2 regions of the Massilia haematophila genome follow, and region 2 is predicted to be linked to the other one. Evidence: predicted binding sites of a transcription regulator. Region 2 holds the regulator's gene; the other holds the start of a gene.

Region 1 (7,169 bases), 2.0 Mb from region 2:
CGACCTGAACAACCTGATCGCTTCGACCGACATCGCCACCATCTTCGTCGACAGCGGCCTGCGCATCAAGCGCTTCACGCCGCGCGCGGCCGACCTGTTCTCGATCATCGCCTCCGACGTCGGCCGTTCGCTGCTCGACCTGACCCACAAGCTCGACTACGACCAGCTGGCCGAGGACGTCGGCGCCACCTTCGACACGCTGCGCCTGGTCGAGCGCGAGGTGCGCTCGATCGAGGGCCGCTACTACATCGTGCGCCTGCTGCCCTACCGCACCAACGAGGACCGCATCGAAGGCGCGGTGATGACCTTCTTCGACATCACGGCGCGCCGCCAGGCCGAGGAACAGGCGCGCGCCAGTGAAGCGCGCATGCGCCTGGTGGCCGAGAGCGCCTACGACTACGCCATCATCACGATGGACGAGGAGGGCCGCGCCACCAGCTGGAACAAAGGGGCGGAACAATTGTTCGGCTACGGCGAGCAGGAAATGCTCGGCCAGAAGCTCGACATGCTGTTCGTGCCCGAAGACCGCGCGGCCGACGTGCCGGCCAGGGAGCTGCGCCGCGCGCGCGCGGACGGCCGCGCCGAGGACGAGCGCTGGCACCTGCGCAAGGACGGCAGCCGCTTCTTCTGCAGCGGCGTCACCACGCCGCTGCGCAACGGCGACATCAACGGTTACGCCAAGATCGCGCGCGACGTGACCGCGCGCGAACGCCAGGAGCAGGCGCGCGAGCATGCCTCGGCCGCGCGCGAGCAGGCGATGCGCTCGGACGCCGCCAACGCGGTCGCGCTGAAGGACGAATTCCTGACCGTGATGGCGCACGAGCTGCGCCATCCGCTGAACATGATCAACATTAACATCGAGCTGCTGGCGCGCATGCCCGAACTGCGCCTCTCGCCGACGTTCCTGCGCGCCGCATCGATCATCCGCAATTCGGTGATGAGCCAGGCCAAGATCATCGACGACCTGATGGACATGTCGCGCGTGCGTACCGGCAAGCTGTCGCTGACGATGGCGCCGGTGTTGCCCGACATGGTGGTGCGCGGCATCGTCGAGGTGATGCGCGCCGATCCGGCCGCGAACGACGTCGACATCGCGCTGAGCGGCGGCGTCGACGGCGTGTACGTGATGGCCGACGCCGTGCGCCTGGAGCAGGTCCTGATGAACCTGCTGAGCAATGCGCTGAAGTTCACGCCCAAGGGCGGGCGCATCGAGGTGCATCTCGGCCGCGAGGAAGGCCAAGTGCGTATCGACGTCGTCGACAGCGGCCAGGGCATCGCGCCGTCCTTCCTGCCGCACGTGTTCGACATGTATGGGCAGAGCGTCGCGGTGACCACGCGCTCCAAGGGCGGGCTGGGCATCGGCCTGGCGCTGGTGCGCGAGATCGCCGCCCTGCACGGCGGCCGCGTCGAGGCCCACTCGGAAGGCATCGGCAAGGGCGCGCGCTTCACCCTCTGGCTGCCACTGCTCGACAGCGATGCCGCGCCGCTGCCGGGCGAGGGCGGCAGGGGCGACGACAGCATGGCCGGGCTGCGCATCCTGGTGGTCGACGACATGGAAGAGATGCTGCTCATCTTCAAGTCGTTGCTCGAGACCAGCGGCGCCATCGTGTTCGAGGCCACCAGCGCCGCCAAGGGCCTGGAGATCCTCGAGCGCGAACAGGTCGACCTGCTCATTTCCGACATCTCGATGCCGGAGATCGACGGCTACGACTTCCTGCGCCGCGTGCGCGCCAACCCGAAACTGGCCAAGTTGCCGGCGATCGCGATCAGCGGCATGCGCCGCGACGGCGACATCGCCGAGGCCCGCGCGTCCGGCTACTCGGCCCACCTCGGCAAGCCGCTGTCGGTGGAGCGGCTGTCGGTGATCGTGCACGGCCTGCTGCCGCGCCGCGAGACCGGCGAGAACGCCTGAGGCCCGTCGCTCCTGCCTGGGCGGGCGGCTGTCCGGGTGGTGACGGTAATTTTTACATTTTCCGGGTAGATATTTAACAATAATCCCGTAAGTTATTGATTCTGCATGGGCTGCCGGCCGTGGTGCAGAACTTGCTTCCTCCTTTCAATCACACGAAAGGAGCGTCATGAGCAAAGCCAAGCACCACCTTGCCGCCGCTGCGGCCGCCGCGATCCCGTTGATTGCCTGCCTCTTCCCGGCCGGCGCCGGGGCCACCGTCATCGCCAGCAACACGCGCTACGGCGTGTTCGACGGCAGCGAAGGAACGCGCAGTTTCAACGTCGGATTCCACGGCAGTATCCTCGACCTCAACCTCATCGTCAGCCTGTCGAAATGCGACGACCCGCCGCTCGGACCGCAAGGCGGCGCCTGCCGCGGCCAGGGCGCGCCCTACGAGGACGAATTCTCGCTGGCGCTGATGGCGCCGGACGGCACGACGGTCGACCTGGTGCGCGCCTACGACACCTACGGCGCGGGCAACGCCGGCGCGGGACGGGTGCGCCTGGTCTTCGACGACGAGGCGGAGCAGGACGCCGGCCCGCATCTCGCGGCGGGAAGTTTCCGTCCGGCCGGCGCGCTGTCCGCCTTCGACGGCATGGACGTGTATGGACGCTGGACCTTGCTGATCCAGGATTTCTTCCCGGGCGATCCGCTCGAATTCTTCTCGGCGCGGCTGGACGTCGAGACCGACCCGCCGGCGCCGGTGCCGGAGCCGGCCTCGCTCGCGCTGCTGGGACTGGGATTGCTGGGGATGCGCGCGGTGCGCAAGCGCTCGTGAGTACGTCGTCCTAACGCGCCACGATGAGCTTCACGCCCAGCGCGACGAACACGGTGCCGGCGATGCGGTCGAGCCACTTGCCGGCGCCGGGCTTGCGATTGAGCCAGGCGCCAATCGCCCCGGCAAAATAGCCGAGCAGGCCGAACAGGATCGCCGCCTGGAGCGTGAAGGTCACGCCCAGGGCCAGCATCTGGCCCGGCACCTGGCCGTTGGCGGGAATCACGAACTGCGGCAGCAGCGAGAGGAAGAAGAGCACCACTTTCGGGTTGATCGCGTTCGCGACCAGGCCTTTGGCGAACAGGCTGCGCAGCGTCTGCGGCGCTTGCGCGCCGTCGGCGGCCTTGCTGCCGCCCTGGCTGCGCAGCGCGTTCCAGCCCAGCCAGACCAGATACAGCCCGCCGCCCACGCGCAGCGCCGTGAAGGCGACCGGCGAAGCGGCGATCAGCGCGCTCACCCCGAGCACGGCCAGCAGCGTGTGGCTCAGGCAGCCGAGCGCGCACCCCAGGCCGAACACCATGCCCTGCCTGCGGCCCTTGGACATGCCCAGGCCCAGCACCATCAGGTTGTCGGGGCCCGGGGAGGCGGTGATCAGGACGGCGGCGAGCAGGAAGCCCAGGAATTGTTCGGGTGCGAGCATGGCGGTATTTGTAGGGTGGGCGCCCCGTGCCCACGCGTGAACGATGATTTGACGCTGCGCTTCATAAACGCCAACACGACGCAAACGCCACGCGTGGGCACGGGGCGCCCACCCTACGTTGATCGATTATCGTGCGTCAACGACGCATTTGGCAATCGATGACACAGCCGCGGATCAAGCCTCCGCGACGCGCTTGGCGATATGCGCCAGCGCCTCGTCGACCTGGTCGATCAGGATCAGGCACAAATCGCCCTCGCTCAAACGCGCCAGCGCGCGGTCGATCGCGACGAACTCGCCCTGGATCTCCTCGACGTGGCCGGTGCGCACTGCGCCCTGCAGGCCCTGGCGCAGCAGCGCCACCACTTCGCCGTCGGCGCGGCCGCGCTGGCACTGGTCTTCATACAGCAGGACCTCGTCGAAGGCCGCGCCCAGGATCTGGGTCTGCTGGGTGATGTCCTGGTCGCGGCGGTCGCCGGCGCCGCTGATCACGACCGAGCGGCGCCTGGCCGGCATGTTCTCCACCGCCGACACCAGGGCGGAAATCGCGTCCGGGTTGTGGCCGTAGTCGGCGATCAGGGTCGCGCCACGATAGTCGAAGACGTTGAAGCGGCCCGGCGCATTGTCGCTCTCGCCGACAAACGTCTTCAGGCCGAGCGCGATCTTGTCCCAGGAAATGCCGACGCCCCAGGCCGCGGCCACCGAAGCCATCACGTTCTCGACCTGGAAGCCGACCACGCCGCCGCGGGTGATCGGCACCTCGGCCAGCGGGATGCGGTGTTCGAACTTGCCCTGGGCGCAGACCAGGAAGCCGTCCTCGACGAAGACGGCGCGGCGGCCTTGCGCGCGGTGCATGGCCATCAGCGGCAGGGTGCCGTCCTGGGCGAAGAAGGTGACGTCGCCGCGGGTGAAGCTGGCCATGTCGGCGACGATCGGGTCGGCGGCGTTCAGCACCGCCATGCCGCCCTCGGCGACGTTCTGCACGATCACGCGCTTCAGGATCGCCAGGTCTTCCAGCGTGGTGATGTAGTTCAGGCCGAGGTGGTCGCCGGCGCCGACGTTGGTCACCACCGCCACCTGGCAGCGGTCGAAGGCCAGGCCTTCGCGCAGCAGGCCGCCGCGCGCGGTCTCGAACACGGCCGCGTCCACGTCCGGGTGCAGCAGCACGTTGCGCGCGCTGCGCGGGCCGCTGCAGTCGCCGCTGTCGATGCGGCGGCCTTCGATGTAGACGCCGTCGGTGTTGGTCATGCCGGTGCGCAGGCCCGAGGTGCCGAGCATGTGGGCGATCAGGCGCACGGTGGTGGTCTTGCCGTTGGTGCCGGTCACGGCGACCACCGGGATGCGGCCGTCGTCGTCTTCCTCGAACAGCATGTCGACGATCGCTTCGCCGATCGCGCGCGGCTTGCCGAACGAGGGCGCCAGGTGCATGCGCAGGCCCGGCGCGGCGTTTACTTCGACGATGCCGCCGCGCTGGTCTTCGATCGGTTTCAGGACGCTGTCGCAGACCAGGTCGACGCCGCAGATGTCCAGGCCGACCATGTGCGCCGCCGCGATCGCGCGCGCCGCCACTTCCGGATGCACGTCGTCGGTGACGTCGGTGGCCGAGCCGCCGGTCGAGAGGTTGGCGTTGTTGCGCAGGATGACGCGCTGGCCTTTTGGCGGCACCGAGTCGGCGTTCATGCCCTGCTTGGCCAGGCTGGCCAGGGCGATGTCGTCGAAGCGGATCCTGGTCAGCGAGGTCGAGTGGCCGCTGCCGCGGCGCGGGTCGAGATTCACGGTGTCGACCAGCTGGCGCACGGTGTGCACGCCGTCGCCGACCACGCTGGGCGGGTCGCGGCGCGCGGCGGCCACCAGCTTGTCGCCGATGACCAGCAGGCGGTAGTCGTGGCCCGGCAGGTAGCGCTCGACCATGACGTCGTCGCGGAATTCGGAGGCGGCGTTGAAGCCGGCCACGATCTGTTCGCGGGTCGTGATGTTGACCGTCACGCCCTTGCCCTGGTTGCCGTCCTTCGGCTTGATCACCACCGGCAGGCCGATTTCCTGGGCCGCCGCCCAGGCATCAATCGGATCGGTCACGGTGCGGCCCAGCGGCACCGGCACGCCGGCGGCATCGAGCAGCTTCTTGGTCAGCTCCTTGTCCTGGGCGATGGTCTCGGCGATCGCGCCGGTGGCGTCGATCTCGGCGGCCTGGATGCGGCGCTGCTTGCTGCCCCAGCCGAACATGACCAGGCTACCCTCGGTCAGGCGGCGGTAGGGGATGTTGCGGGCCACGGCGGCCTGCACGATGGAACCGGTCGACGGGCCGAGGCGCACGTCCTCGTCGAGGTCGCGCAGCTGGGCGAGCGCCGCCTGCAGGTCGAAGGGCGCGTCGCTGCGCGCGGCCTCGATCAGTTGCCGGGCCAGTTCCAGTGCCAGGCGGCCGACGTCTTCCTCGGAGTACTCGACCACCACCTGGTAGATGCCGGTTTCGACGGTGGCGGTGGTGCGCGAGAAGGTCACCGGGCAGCCGGCCTGGGCCTGCAGCTCGAGCGCGGCGATCTCGAGTACGTGCGCCAGCGGGATGGTGTCGTCGTGGCCGAAAGGCTGCAGCTGGCCGAGCTGGGGGAAGCGGGCGCGCAGGCGCGTCTCGAAGCCTGGCAGGCTGCCGATCGATTCTTCCTCGGGCGTGCAGGCGACGATGGCCTCGACCGAGGTGTGGTGGCTCCAGAGGTTGGGGCCACGCAGGGCCCGTACGCGTGATACTTCCATAAACCTTCAATCCTTTTAGGGACAGCCGGCCTGTGCCCGGGGGCGGGCAGCGGCGGCGTCATGTTCTTCGGCTCCGGCGCACCGGGCCGTGTGTTCAATAAATCGTTTTCTTCGGCGTGGCATCGAAAGCGCGCAGGCCGCCGCAGATCAGGTCGTGCGGCAGGTCGAGCGCCCAGGCCGCGGCGACCGCCGCGAGGATGCTGGCCGGGTGCTTGACGGTGGCCGGCTTGATCTTGCCGAGGTCGAGCAGGGCGGTTTCACGCGCGCCTTCGGCCAGCATGATGTGGTTGTCGCGGGCGAAGACGACGCGCTCGCCGGCGGCGCGGTGGGCCTGCATGGCGTCGTTCTGCTCGTCCATCGCGTAGAAGATCACGCGCCCGTCGGACAGTTCGGCCAGCTTGACCACTTCGGGATCGGCCGCGTTCAGCACCGCCGCGCCTTCGGAGAGGATGACGTCGACCTGGCTGCGCACGACGTTGGCCAGCGCCTCCTGGTCGCGGATGTGGAACTCCGCCACGTCGTCGAGCTTGCCCATGTCGGTCACCACGCCCACCGTGCAGCGGTCGTAGGGCAGGCCTTCAAGCAGGATGCTGCGCGCGTTCGATTCGAACACGGCCGCTTCCATGTTGCGGTTGATGAGCAGGCGTTCGCCCGCGGCGAAGCCGGTGCAGTCGCCTTTCTGCACTTCGCGGCCGTCGAGGTAGAGGCCCTCGCCGTTGGCCACGCCCGCATGCTTGCCGGCGGCATTGAGCAGGCAGCCGAGCAGGCGCGCGATCAGGCTGGTGCCGAGCGTGCCGGTGACGCCCACCAGCGGGATGCGGCCGGTCTCGCCGTCCGCGAACAGGTGTTCGACGATGGCCTTGCCGACGTTGCGCGGCTCGCCGCTGGCCGGCTTGATGTGGGCCAGCAGGCCCGGGCTGGAATTGACTTCGATGATGGCGCCGCGCTGCTCCTGCAGCGGGCGCGTGATGTCTTCGCAGACCAGGTCGATGCCGGCGATGTCGAGTCCCACCACGCGCGCTGCCAGGGCGGCGGCATGGGCCACGTCCGGATGCACG
Region 2 (7,169 bases):
GCCCATCGGCGTGGCGTGGCCGGCTTCGTGGAAGAAGCGGATGTCGCCGCCCGCGCACAGGGCTTTTTCGCTGCTGCTGGTGATCACGACCGCGTCGACCCTGCTGTCGTCGCGCCAGGCCAGCAGCACCTCGGTCAGGCGCCGCACCATGTCGAGCGATAACGAGTTCAATGCTTTCGGACGGTCGAGGGTGATCGTGCCGGTGCCGTTGGCAACGCGGGTCAGGACGAAGTCGGTCATGGTCGGTCCGTGGTAGAAAAAACACGCATTCTACCGAAGGACGAGACAACTGGGGTATTGACGGCGCGGCAAGAAATGAACATGCCGGAAATGAAAAGGGCGCCATGGGCGCCCTCGTTCAGACGGTGCTTGCCGGCCTGTCAGGCGACGGCTGCCTCTCCGCCTTCAGGGCGGCGCTTGAGCGCCTCGTGACTATGATTCTGCAGGATGGTTTTGTATTTCATCACCTGCCGATCCAGCCTGTCCATCAACAGGTCGATCGCCGCGTACAGGTCTTGCGCAACGCTTTCCACGTGCACGGTCTTGCCGGACATGCGCACATTAATCTCGGCTTTCTGCCTTTTGTCTTTTTCGGTGAGATTGTCGATCGCGAGGATCACGTGGGAGTCGATCACTTGATCGAAATGGCGGGTAATGCGTTCGAGCTTGTTCTGTACGTATTCACGGATGGCGGGGGTTACGTCGAGGTGGTGACCGCTGATGGTGAGATTCATACACACTCCTTTGAAGATGTGGCGGCTGCCGCGCCGCGCCACAAGGAAGCGCGAGGGTGCCGCCGTTACAAGGATTTGCGGAGACTAACGGGAGGAATTTTCAGTGCTTCACGGTACTTGGCAACCGTGCGGCGTGCGATGACCATTCCTTGTTCACCGAGCATTTCCGCGATCTTGCTATCGGATAATGGGTTCTTGGGGTCTTCTGCTCCTGTCAGTTGCGCGATGAGAGCCCGGATCGCCGTCGAAGACGCTTCGCCCCCCGCTTCGGTGGCGACGTGGCTTCCGAAGAAATACTTCAACTCAAACATGCCGTGCGGGGTCAGCATGAATTTCTGAGTTGTGACACGAGAAATTGTGCTCTCGTGTAGTCCTAGTGTATCAGCTATCTCACGAAGCACAAGGGGCCGCATGGCAACCGCGCCATGGCTGAAAAAGTTCCGCTGACGCTCAACGATTGCCTGCGATACACGCAGGATCGTGTCGAAGCGCTGGCGCATGTTCTTGATCAGCCACTTCGCTTCCTGCAGCTGCGCGCTCATCTGGCTTTCGCCCTTGCCCTGCTTGAGCAGGGCCGCGTACATGTTGTTCACGCGCAGGCGCGGCATCACGTCCTGGTTCAGCATCACGCCCCAGCCGTTCTTCGTTTTCCGGACAATTACGTCCGGAACCACGTAGTCCGAGGTGCTCGAGGCGAAGGCCGCGCCGGGATGCGGATTGCACTGGCGGATCACAGCCTGGGCTTCGCGCAGGTCTTCGTCGTCGCAGTCGAGCGCCTTTTTCAGTTTGTTGAATTCGCGCTGCGCGAACCAGGTGAGATATCCCTCGACGATCTTGAGGGCCATGCGCCGCGTCACCAGCGGCACGCCAGGCATGGCGCGGATCTGCAGCGCCAGGCATTCGGCGGCGCTGCGCGCACCCACGCCCACCGGATCGAGGCTTTGCACCAGCGCCAGCGCGCAGCGCAGCTCGTCCATCTCGACCTCGAGCTCCTCGGGCAGGCGCGCGTGGATCTCATCCAACTGCTCTTCCAGGTAGCCGTTGTCGTCGATGGCGTCGATCACCAGTTCGGCCAGCGCGCGGTCGCGCATGCCCAGTCCCGTCACCCGCACCTGTTCCGACAGGTGCTCGCGCAGCGTGACGCCGGCCGCTTCCAGCTGCGGGCGGCCATCCTCGTCCTCGCCGTTGCCGGCGCCACGTCCGGGTTCGCCCCAGTCGCCATCGCCGCGGTCGGCATCGCGCTCGCCATCGGCGCCCGCGGCGTCGAAACCGTCCACCGCTTCGCCGTTCGCGGCCCCCTCTTCCGCGCCGGGCGCGGCCGGCGCCTCGCCGCTGCCGGGCGCACTGTTGATGGCGCCGTCGGCGAGCAGGCGCACCGAGTGGTCGAGCGGATCGTCGAGCCGTTCGAGCAAGGGATTGTCGGACAGGATCTGTTCGATTTCCTGGTGCAGTTCCAGCGTCGACAACTGCAGCAGGCGGATCGATTGCTGAAGCTGCGGGGTGAGCGCCAGGTGCTGCGAAGTCCGGAGTTGCAGGGATTGTTTCATCGCTTGTTGCTGCCAGGTTGTCGCTTCGTGATTGCTACGATTGCTACATGCGGAAGTGCTCGCCCAGGTAGACGCGGCGCACCGATTCGTCGGCGATGATGTCGTCAGGGCGGCCCGAGGCCAGCACGGCGCCCTGGTTGATGATGTAGGCGCGGTCGCAGATGCCGAGCGTCTCGCGTACGTTGTGGTCGGTGATCAGGACGCCGATGCCGCGCTCCTTCAGGAAGCGCACGATGCGCTGGATCTCGATCACCGCGATCGGGTCGACCCCGGCGAAGGGTTCGTCGAGCAGCACGAAGCGCGGATTGGTGGCCAGCGCGCGCGCGATCTCGACGCGGCGGCGCTCGCCGCCCGACAGCGACAGCGCCGGGTTCTCGCGCAGCTTCTCGATCTGGAGTTCGGCCAGCAGCGAATCGAGGCGCTCGTTGATCGCGTCCTTCGAGAGCGGCTTGCCGTCGTCGTTGCGCTGCAGCTCCAGCACGGCGCGGATGTTGTCCTCGACGGTGAGCTTGCGGAACACCGAAGCTTCCTGCGGCAGGTAGGACAGGCCCAGCACCGCGCGCCGGTGGATCGGCAGGCTGGAGATGTCGGTGCCGTTGATCTCGATCGACCCGGCGTCCGACGGCACCAGGCCGACGATCATGTAGAAGGACGTGGTCTTGCCGGCGCCGTTCGGGCCGAGCAGGCCGACGACTTCGCCGCAGCCCACTTCCAGCGACACGTCGCGCACCACCAGGCGCTTGCCGTAACTTTTCTGCAGCCCCCGGACCACCAGGGTGCTGCTCGTGCTTGCATCTTTCATGTTTACTTTCCTGCGGGTGCTGCCGCTGGCGCCGGTCCGGTGCGGCGCGGCGCGATGATCAGGGTGCCGCGGCCGCCGCCGACCTTGCTTTCGCCGCTCGCGTCGTTGCGCACGGCGGCCACTTCGCGGCGGTTGTCGTAGGAGATGTAGGCGCCGTTCAGTTCATTGGTCAGGCGGCCGTTTTCCAGTTCCTTGACGACGGCTTTCGAGAACAGCTTCACCAGTTCCTGGCGCTCGTCGTACTCGATGCGCTCGGCCTGGCCCTCGACCCACATGTCGCCGGCGCCGTCGCGCTTCTGGCGGAAGGTCGCGACGCGTCCGGGGCCCGAGGTCAGGGTGACGCTCATGTAGCCTTCCGGCGTTTCCTTGACCAGCGCGCGGTCCGACTTCATGGTGAGCGTGCCGCGCGTGAGGACCACGTTACCGGTCAGGATGCGGGTCTGGGTCACCTCGTCGATGTCGAGCGAATCGAAGTTGACGACAGCCTGCTTGAGCGAGTCGGCGCGTTCGGCCGAAGCGGACAGCGACAGCAGCGTGAGGACGGCGGCAGCGAGGATTTTTTTCATGTTGGGTGCTCGTTCCTTGTGTTGTGTAGGTCAGCGCTGGCGCGGCGGATAGACGATCTGGCCGCGGCCGAGTTGCAGCTTCTGGGTCGGGTTCTCGGCCACCAGGCCGACGCTGTTCACGGTCGACGCGCCGAGCTCCATCCGCACCGGACGGTCGGTCTTGACGATCTCCTCGTCGGCCAGCACGGTCAGCGCACTGGTGCGCGCGCGCATCCCTTCCGATGCCGGCGTGGCCGGGCGCACGATGTCGACGTTGTCGATCAGCTCGATCCGGTTTTCCTGGTGGTGGATCTGGGCGCGGTCGGCGTGCATGGTCATGCGCGGACGCCCCGGCGCCATGCTCTCGACCACCGGCTTGCTCACCTCCGAGACATCGTTCAGCGGATGATGGGCCAGGCGCTCGCCCGACAGCAGGTAGCGCGGCTGGCCGCTCTCGGTCATGCGCACCACGCTGAAATTCTCGACGATGTAGTCGGGCTCGTTCCCGGCATTGCCGAGATTGTCCGCGTCTTCCGATTGCAGGGCCTGCAGCAGCCAGAAGCTGCCGAAAGCGAAGAACACGGCCGTGAGCATCAGCGCCAGCAGCTTCCAGCGGTGCGAGGTCCGGCGGTTGACGAGGGTCGCCATGGCTCGTTACCCGAAGTACGGCGCCAGCGCCTGTTCGTAGGTGCCCTGGGCGCGCATCACCATGTCGCACACTTCGCGCACGGCGCCGCGCCCGCCCGGCGCCTTGGTCACGTAATGGGCGCGGTACTGCACGTCCGGGTGGCCAGTGGGCACGGTGACGGCGAAGCCGACCCTGGTCAGCAAGGGCAGGTCGATCACGTCGTCGCCGATGTAGCCGCACTCCTCGGCCGTCACGCCGGTCTGCGCCAGCAGCTCGGCAAAGGCGACGCGCTTGTCGTGGAAGCCCTGCCAGACGTGGTTGATGCCCAGGTCCCTGGCGCGGGCGTTGACGATCGGCGACTTGCGCGCGCTGATGATGGCGGTCTGCACGCCGGTCTTCTGCAGCAGCTGGATGCCCAGGCCGTCGAGGACGAAGAAGGTCTTGGTGACCTCGCCGTCCGGTCCGTAGGTCAGGCTGCCGTCGGTCAGGATGCCGTCGACGTCGAAGATCATCACTTTCACGCGCGCGGCGCGCTGCATGTGTTCCAGTGCGGTGATCACGCTACTCATCAGATTACCTTTGCGCGGGTCAGGTCGTGGATGTGCAGGGCGCCGACCAGCTTGCCGTCCAGGTCGACCACCAGCATCTGGTTGATGCGGAATTCTTCCATGATCGCCACCGCGTCGACCGCCAGCTGCTCGGGATGCACGGTGCGCGGGTCCAGGTGCATGACGTCGCGAATGCTGATGTTCGAGAAGTCCTGCACGCGCTCGATCAGGCGGCGCAAGTCGCCGTCGGTGAACACGCCGATCGGGCGCCGGTCCGCATCGACCACGGCGGTCATGCCCATGCCCTTCTGGCTCACTTCCAGCAGGGCCCGCGCCAGCGGCGTCTCGGGCGTGACCGACGGCACCGCCTCGCCGCTGCGCATCACGTCGCGCACGTGGGTCAGCAGGCGCCGGCCAAGGGCGCCGCCCGGGTGCGAGCGCGCGAAGTCTTCCTCGCGGAAGCCGCGCGCGTCGAGCAGCGCCACGGCCAGGGCGTCGCCCAGGGCCAGGGTGACGGTGGTGCTGGCGGTCGGCGCCAGGTTCATCGGGCAGGCTTCCTTGGATACCGAGATGTCGAGGTGCACGTCGGACAACAGCGCCAGGCGCGATTGGGGCTTGCCGGTCATCGCGATCAGGGGCGTGCCCATGCGCTTGACGACCGGGAGGATATCCATCAGTTCCGACGATTCGCCGGAGTTCGAGATCGCGATGAACACGTCCTGGGCGGTGACCATGCCCAGGTCGCCGTGGGCGGCTTCGCCCGGATGCACGAACATCGCCGGGGTGCCGGTCGAGGCCAGGGTGGCGGCGATCTTGCGCGCGATATGGCCGGACTTGCCCATGCCCGAGACCACGACGCGGCCGGTGCAGGCGTACAGCGTGGCCACCGCGCGCACGATGGAATCGTCCACGCCGAGGCGGTCGTGCAAGGCCTTGACCGCGTCGGCTTCGATCGCGAGGGTCTCGCGCGCCAGTTCCATCACGCGGCGGGACTGGTTCTCGTCAAAACTGTTCTGCATTGTTTTTTCATCGGTTACACTCATCCCGGAAGTATAAACGAATTGCGAAAGCAAAAAACTTGCCAGACGTATTAAACAACGCTCACTGCGAACGCTCACTGCGCGTAAAAGAAACGAACGAATGGCATCCGGACTCGAACTGACTCTTCTCCTGCTCGGCAGTGCGGTGCTGGGCGTGGTCGCCTTCCGCAGCCTGCACCTGCCGCCGATGCTGGGCTACCTGGCCGTCGGTGTGCTGATCGGCCCGCACGCGCTGGGCCTGGCCTCGGATACCGCCTCCACCCACGCGCTGGCCGAATTCGGCGTCGTGTTCCTGATGTTCTCGATCGGGCTGGAATTCTCGCTGGCCCAGCTGCGCGCCATGCGCCGCATCGTGTTCGGCCTCGGGCTGGCCCAGGTGGTGCTGACCATCGTCGCCGCGGTCGCCGGGGCGCTGCTGCTGTCGATGTGGATCCCGGCCCTGAAGGTGAGCTGGCAGGCCGCGTTCGCGCTCGGCGGGGCGCTCGCCATGTCCTCCACCGCCATCGTGGTGAAACTGCTCACCGAGCGGCTGGAGCTGGAAAGCGAACACGGACGGCGCATCATCGGCATCCTGCTGTTCCAGGACCTGGCCGTGGTGCCGCTGCTGATCCTGATTCCCTCCCTGGCGCGCGATCCCGAAGACCTGGCCGTGACCCTGGCCTGGGCCGCCGTGAAGGCGGCCGCGGTGCTGGCGCTGCTGCTGTTCTTCGGCCAGAAGCTGATGCGCAACTGGTTCACCCTGGTCGCCAAGCGCCGCTCGCAGGAGCTGTTCATGCTCAACCTGCTGCTGGTGACGCTGGGCGCGGCCTGGATCACCGAGCGCGCCGGCCTGTCGCTGGCGCTGGGGGCGTTTGTCGCCGGCATGCTCATTTCCGAAACCCAGTTCAAGCACCAGGTCGAAGAAGACATCAAGCCCTTCCGCGACGTGCTGCTCGGCCTGTTCTTCATCACCATCGGCATGCTGCTCAACCTGCGCATGGTGCTCGAGCACTGGTGGCTGGTGCTGCTGTTATTGGTGGTGCCGGTGCTGCTGAAGTTCGCGCTGATCGCGCTGCTGGCGAAAGCCTTCGGCTCCACCGATGGCGTCTCGATGCGCACCGGCCTGGCCCTGGCGCAGGCCGGCGAATTCGGTTTCGTGCTGCTCAACCTGGCCTCCGGCTCGAAGCTGATCGATCCCTTCCTGATGCAGCTGGTGCTGGCCTCGATGGTGCTGTCGATGCTGGTCGCGCCTTTTGTCATCGCCAAGTCGGACCGGATCGTGATGAAGATCGCGGCCAACGAATGGATGATGCAGTCGCTGCAGCTGACGCAACTGGCCAGCCGCA

The links. The regulator sigma-54, encoded in region 2, starts transcription at its own class of promoters, with help from an activator protein. The targets are predictions, from matches to a motif close to TGGCANGNAANCTGCTTT.
Region 1: ACFOPH_RS12335 (PEP-CTERM sorting domain-containing protein) is a predicted target of sigma-54. The motif match lies at 2,033-2,050, and genes of this name have one in related genera.

What each region holds. Positions count from the first base shown of each region.
Region 1 covers NZ_JBHRVV010000001.1:2,762,054-2,769,222, reverse strand. Annotated here, with positions in the region: gene ACFOPH_RS12340 (PAS domain S-box protein) at 1-1,912, shown strand, start outside; gene ACFOPH_RS12335 (PEP-CTERM sorting domain-containing protein) at 2,079-2,729, shown strand; gene ACFOPH_RS12330 (LysE family translocator) at 2,740-3,366, opposite strand; gene cphA (cyanophycin synthetase) at 3,541-6,111, opposite strand; gene ACFOPH_RS12320 (cyanophycin synthetase) at 6,206-7,169, opposite strand, start outside.
Region 2 covers NZ_JBHRVV010000001.1:4,766,299-4,773,467, reverse strand. Annotated here, with positions in the region: gene ACFOPH_RS21160 (enoyl-CoA hydratase/isomerase family protein) at 1-240, opposite strand, end outside; gene hpf (ribosome hibernation-promoting factor, HPF/YfiA family) at 381-734, opposite strand; gene ACFOPH_RS21150 (RNA polymerase factor sigma-54) at 800-2,281, opposite strand; gene lptB (LPS export ABC transporter ATP-binding protein) at 2,325-3,083, opposite strand; gene lptA (lipopolysaccharide transport periplasmic protein LptA) at 3,086-3,649, opposite strand; gene lptC (LPS export ABC transporter periplasmic protein LptC) at 3,680-4,276, opposite strand; gene ACFOPH_RS21130 (KdsC family phosphatase) at 4,283-4,825, opposite strand; gene ACFOPH_RS21125 (KpsF/GutQ family sugar-phosphate isomerase) at 4,825-5,847, opposite strand; gene ACFOPH_RS21120 (monovalent cation:proton antiporter-2 (CPA2) family protein) at 5,945-7,169, shown strand, end outside.